Linked DNA regions of Lentimonas sp. CC4. The protein of the gene in region 1 interacts with the protein of each later gene in a pairwise test. Links are inferred from orthologs where the notes say so. Each region holds a gene or a part of one and is shown on either strand. Other genes may lie near its edges. The genes, in order: GZZ87_RS06430 and panC.

Region 1 (3,147 bases):
GTCGGTCGACATGTGGGCTGAGACTTAGCACGCCTTCCTAGTTCGGCAAAGCCTTTTTACGAACTTGCCAAGTTCGGGAATACTGCTTTACCTCCTCCGCTCTTATAAAGACAGACGCGGGCTTGCGCCTCTAGTCATTCTCAGACAGGTTGTTATGTGAATGTTGGTAGCACGCCCGCAGACGATCCATCGAAGCATGAAAAATAAAAATAGCATTCCAGCACAGGTTGAACTGACTTCCGCACCCGCAAAGCCAGTGAAATTCTATGATCAGGATTTCGTCCTTACAGACGAATATCGCTCCGACCTGCCGGATATGCAGAACGCCGACGCACAGCAGATCTTCGGCGCGAATGTGCCGATCCTTAAAGTCGGTATTTCCAATTTTAAGCTCCCGCTTCGCTACATTACACCGACGTCGGATACGCAAACCCTTGAAACCTCGGTCACTGGCACCGTCTCTTTAGAGGCCAACCAGAAAGGGATCAACATGTCGCGTATCATGCGCGTGTTCTACACTTTTCAAGATCGCATCTTCACGCCTGACCTGTTGCACGAGATATTGCTCGAGTATAAGACTGAGGTCATTGCGCACCGTGCACAGCTGAAGCTTGATTTCGAATATCCGATCTTGAAGCCCAGCTTACGTAGCGGGCTCGAAGGTTGGCAGTATTATAAGTGTGCGTTTGAGGGTAAGATCGATGAGCTCGACCGCTTCCGTAAATACATCCACTTCGATTTCATCTACTCTTCGGCTTGCCCATGCTCTTCCGAGCTTTCTGAGCATGCGCGTGGCAGCCGTAATATCTATGGTATCCCGCACTCGCAGCGTAGCACCGCTCGGGTGAGTGTTGAAGTGGCTGAAGGCGCACATCTCGCGATCGAAGATATCCAGCAGATCTGCCTCGAAGCACTCAAGACCGAGACGCAAGTCATGGTCAAGCGTGAGGACGAGCAGGCATTTGCTGAGATGAATGGTGCCTTTACTAAATTTGTCGAAGACGCAGCGCGCCTGCTCTACGAGCAGCTTGATGAAGAGCCGCGTATCGTAGATTTTCAAGTCGCTTGCGCTCACCTCGAGTCACTGCACTCACACGATGCGGTTGCGGTGATTAACAAAGGTGTGCCCGGCGGCTTCACTGGTCACTTTGAAGATTTCAAGGGGTTGATTCGCTAAGTCTTTGATACGTCGTGACTACGGGCTGACGAGCGGGTATTTTTCTAATTGTTCATATTATTTATACCCGAAATTGGAACTTTGGTCGTTGATGGGCTATCATAGTTGCGATTCGTATCATTTCCCTAACTTTATAATACCGAGCCGTGCAAGATCCTGAAGAATTATTTGATATCGTAGATGCCGAGGACACTGTCCTTGGCACTGAGATCCGTTCCGTCGTCCACCGCGAAAAGCTAATGCACCGTGCGGTGCACATCTTTGTATTTAACGCAGCAGGTCAACTTTACCTGCAACGCCGCTCGCTGACGAAAGACTCGGCTCCCGGTAAATGGGTGAGCTCATGCTCTGGGCACGTCGATAGCGGTGAGGATTACGATGTTGCTGCGACACGCGAACTGGGTGAAGAGATCGGCTTACTTGATCCGCTGAATTTGACCCGTATTTTCAAGGAGTCGCCTTGTAAGCAAACCGGACAGGAGTTCGTTTGGGTCTATCGTTGCGAATCGGAGGGGCCGTTTAAGCTCGATCCTGACGAAGTCAGCGATGGCAAGTGGGTTGATATCGATGAGCTCAATGCATGGATCGAACGAGCGCCGCGCGACTTCGCGTGGTCGTTTACCCACCTGTGGGAGAAATACAGCGCGTTGGCTGTGTAGCCAGCCTAGGCGATTTATTCTTTAATCTCGTTGGGCGATTCGAGCAGTAGATGCCCGCCGATTCGCAAAGAGCCTTTTCGTGCAGGTGGTCTTAATATCAAGATGCCTCGACTCCCAGAAGTGATACGAAGCCGATTTTTGTAGAGTAGGTGGAATCGTTCACCGCCTTTTGCAGCAATTGATATTTCGGCAGATCCATTGGACCCAAGCTGAATGGGTTTGCTGGCATCACCATTCTTGATGGTGATTTGAGAGTCATTGATTTTTCCAATCACATTGACCTCTGTGATGTTGGCGACTCGGAGGCTTCCGAGCGGGAAGTTTCTGGAAGAGTCGTCAATCGAGTGGATTTTTAAGTCATCTGCAGAGTCGCCTTGTTGGAAAATCAGAAGAGCCCTCGTATCTGTTGGTGTTAATGAAACGTGGCCTATCGGGGTGATGCTCGGGGAGTCTGATGCTGTGTGTTTTCGGTAGAAATGCAGTATTCCACTTTCTACTGGGAGTGTTGCAGTGTAACTACTGGAGCGGCTTTTCGGGTTGAATTGGATTAGCGTCAGGCTTCCGTTGGCACTTTTGAAATAGATGTTCGATGTATTGATCGGCCTGAGTGCATAGGTGGTGAAAATAATGGTGAATGTTTGTGAGGCTTCTGCGCTATGGGATTGAGATAGGATCGTGCAGAATGAGACAAGGGAGATCAGGATATGCCAGGCGTATTTCATGAATAGAGCAATCGATGCGTTTATCTTACGGGAGGTATCCATTTGAGATCAATGATTTCAAACTCTCGGCCGAACTGGGCGTTTGAGTGAGCGTCGGGTGTGCGTTGTAGGGTGGCCTCTAGATAGGTCTCGGATTCGATTTTATTTGTGATGGGGTTCACTGCGGACCCATAGGCTCGAACCTTGAATGTGTCTGATCGAACAAAGCTTAACGGCCCCAGTGCATTCATTAATGTTGCTTGCGAGATGTAGGCCGGAGAGTGGGGCGGAATAGCGTCGGTGTTGCTGCTGCGATTGTTGATTGCGGGCACGCTATCAATTGCATCTTGCAAAATGCCTTCATTGAGAAACTCAGCCATGCTGAACGCGGGATGGCTGTTGGTAGAGTATGATTCTACTATGCGGTCAACAATGGCAGTGCTGAGTGCATCGAGGTCTGCGTCCGTGAGCTCGCGCAGTGATTGGTAGAAGGCGGGGTATTGAAGTATATTTAACCAAGTTGTGTTGTTGATGCTAAACGCATTCAGGTAGTCGCTCGTGGTCTCGCGTGCAATGAATTGATAGCTTGGGGCGCTCGCTTGTTCGGCGT
Region 2 (3,191 bases), 600 kb from region 1 along the record:
GTCCGCTTCACCTCATCCCAATTGTGCAAGAGCACCACGCGTTCGTCAGAGTCCCGCACGTCGCCGTCGACCCAATCTGGCAGGTCCACCATTGAAGCCTTTGCGGCCGACAAATACTCGCCCACTGCTGTCGCACCTCGGTTCGCCATGACCACCGCTTCGAGCAGCGAGTTACTTGCGAGGCGATTTGCCCCATGCAGTCCAGTGCAAGCGACTTCACCACAGGCATACAGCCCAGGCAACGAGGTCTCGCCACTGAGGTTCGTCTTCACGCCGCCACATAAATAGTGCGCTGCGGGCACCACGGGAATCATATCCTTTTCCAGAGCGATCCCCTGCTTCGCGCAATGCTCATAAATATTAGGAAAATGATCATGCAGCTTCTTGAGCGTCAAATGACGTGTATCCAGCCAGACATGACGTGCCCCCGCCTGCTTCATTTCCGAATCAATCGCACGCGCTACTATATCGCGCGGAGCGAGATCTTTTCGCTGATCATAGCGCTCCATGAACGCCTCACCTTTGAGGTTACGCAGAATCGCGCCTTCACCTCGCACCGCTTCACTAATGAGGAATCGATCCGAATCGCGGCTGTAAAACGCAGTCGGGTGGAATTGGATGAATTCCATATTGCGCACTTCAACGCCCGCACGATACGCCATCGCGATGCCATCACCTGTCGCGATAAAAGGATTCGTCGTGTATTGATAAACTTGGCCAATGCCTCCGGTCGCCAACAACACCACACTCGACTCAAAGGTCTCCACCTGCTCGGAGTGCGTATTGAGGGCATATAGGCCGAGCACACGATCATCTCCGGGTAGCCCGAGCTTCGACGCAGTGATCAACTCCACCGCAAAGTGATGCTCATAAGTATCAATATTTGGCGACGTCGCAATGCCATGCAGCAACGCATCTTCAATCGCCTTACCCGTTACATCCTTAACATGTAAAATGCGGCGTTTCGAATGCCCGCCCTCTTTACCGAGCGAGACACTGCCGTCCTCCAACTGCGTGAACGCTACACCACGGCGCGCTAGTTCTTCAATGCTCGATGCGCCGTCGGTCAAAATCTCGCGCACCGCAGCTTCATCACAAAGCCCATCACCTGCATCCAAGGTATCGGCCACGTGCATCTCGACATCGTCCGTTTGCGAAGTCACGGCCGCGATGCCGCCCTGCGCATAGTTCGTATTCGATTCGGCCGAGTTCTTCTTCGTAATAATGGCCACACGTTGCCCTGCCTCGGCGACTTTAAGTGCAAAGCTCAGGCCAGCGATTCCACTACCGATGACGATGACATCGTATGATTTAGACATAAATAGAAGGGAAGTTAGGAGGTAACAGGTAGGAAAGATGATTCAAAAAACTAACTTCTGACTCCTAAATCCTAGCTTCTTTTTAAAGGGCAATATTATCAATGAGTCGTGTCTGATCCAGCCATGCCGCAACACAAACCATATGCTGCCCTGGGATGATCTCGCGCCCCGCGGGCTTCATCGTTAGCCGGTCAACAACCTGCACATAGATCACACGCACACTTCGAGCCATCGACAAATTATGCGTAATCTCCGCAACCACACGGTCGACACTACGCACCCCCTCTTCGCGCACCATGCGCTGGCCTAGCAGGAGCGCCTTCGAAATATTGAGCGCTTCAGCATGCTGCGTGGTCGTCAGATAGCGATTGCGTGAACTGGTGGCGAGGCCATCTTCACCGCGCTTCGTTTCGCCGATGACCATCTCGGTCGGAATGTTGAGATCAGTGATCATCTTCTGAATCACCGCACACTGCTGCGCATCTTTTTGACCAAAGACTGCGATGTCTGGGCGAGCGATATTGAACAACTTCAAACACACCGTCGTCACCCCACGAAAATGGTTCGGGCGCGAAATCCCGCACAATCCAGAGCCCACATCTTCTTCATTCACATACGTGGAGTAGCCCTGCGGATACATTTCAGCCACCGAAGGATTAAATACAATGTCAGCTCCTCGTGCGGCACATTTCTCTAAATCTTCCTCCAAGGACTTCGGATAGCGGTCGAAATCCTCGTTCGGCCCGAACTGGGTGGGATTGACAAAAATCGAAACAATGACCTTATCAGCACGCTCCTTCGCAATATCAATCAACGAGAGGTGCCCTTCATGGAGGCAGCCCATCGTCGGAACTAGCCCGATGAGTCGGCCGCTGGAGCGCAGACCGATGGCGTGAGATTGCATTTCGTTGACCGATTGGATTGTTTGCATAACAAATTTTCGGAACAGGTTACGCCTGTATGACACTTTATCAAAATAATAATCAGAACTTATCAACTCCGCTAAAACTCAATTTGCAGCGTTTAGCCATTATCCATTCACATTCTTAGCAATCATCCATTAGTAATTATTAATTAAATCATGAGCGATTCATACATCCAAGAACTCTTCGCTGAGCGCATCGGCGGCAATCAATACGGCAAATCCACTGCCATTTACAAGTTTGAGAAGATCAAACGCGCGAAAAAAGCAGCGAAAGAAGCCAAGCCAGACGTCGATCTGATCGACATGGGCGTCGGCGAGCCAGACGAAATGGCCTTCCCAATCGTGGTCAAAGCCCTCCAAGATGCAGCCGCTCAACCCGAAAACCGTGGCTACGCGGACAATGGCGGCGACGATTTTAAGGCCGCAGCCGCACAATACATGGCAACCGTTTTCGGCGTGAATGACATCGATCCAGCGACTGAAGTCGTCCACTCGATCGGCTCCAAGACCGCCCTGTCAATGATTCCGGCCTGCTTCATCAACCCAGGCGACGTCGTGCTCATGACCTCTCCCGGCTATCCTGTGCTCGGCACACACGCCCAATATCTAGGCGGCGAGGTCTATAACATGCCACTCAAGGAAGAAAATAACTTCCTCCCTGAGCTCGACGCCGTGCCTGCGGACGTCGTCGCAAAAGCGAAGATCATGGTGCTCAACTACCCGAACAATCCGACTGGCGCATCCGCCACACTCGAGTTCTTCGAAAAGGCCATCGCATTCGCCAAGGCCAACAACTTGATCATTCTGCAAGACGCAGCCTACTCGTCGCTGATCTTCGAAGGCACTCCGATCTCCATCTTCCAAGTCGAAGGTGCCAAGGATGTCGCCATCGAGCTCCACTCCCTCTCGAAGAGCTACAACATGACAGGCTGGCGCATCGGCTTCGT

What was found.
Region 2: the proteins of GZZ87_RS06430 (region 1) and panC interact in binary tests that used the Escherichia coli proteins (3 or more experiments, as listed by UniProt). The link is inferred for Lentimonas sp. CC4 from one-to-one orthologs.

Annotation. Positions count from the first base shown.
Region 1 is NZ_CACVBO010000001.1:1,466,483-1,469,629, forward strand. The notes cover bases 259-3,079. They hold GZZ87_RS06430 (NUDIX domain-containing protein), read left to right. Parts: upstream 259-1,323; coding sequence 1,324-1,836; downstream 1,837-3,079. Other genes in these bases: folE2 (GTP cyclohydrolase FolE2), read left to right, coding at 259-1,177; GZZ87_RS06435 (hypothetical protein), read right to left, coding at 1,851-2,558; GZZ87_RS06440 (hypothetical protein), read right to left, coding at 2,579-3,079. Also shown: GZZ87_RS06420 (MBL fold metallo-hydrolase), read right to left, coding at 1-12; more of folE2, read left to right, coding at 197-258; more of GZZ87_RS06440, read right to left, coding at 3,080-3,147.
Region 2 is NZ_CACVBO010000001.1:862,864-866,054, forward strand. The notes cover bases 327-3,191. They hold panC (pantoate--beta-alanine ligase), read right to left. Parts: upstream 2,251-3,191; coding sequence 1,402-2,250; downstream 327-1,401. Other genes in these bases: nadB (L-aspartate oxidase), read right to left, coding at 327-1,319; GZZ87_RS03825 (LL-diaminopimelate aminotransferase), read left to right, coding at 2,401-3,191. Outside these bases: more of nadB, read right to left, coding at 1-326. UniProt on the Escherichia coli protein: Catalyzes the condensation of pantoate with beta-alanine in an ATP-dependent reaction via a pantoyl-adenylate intermediate.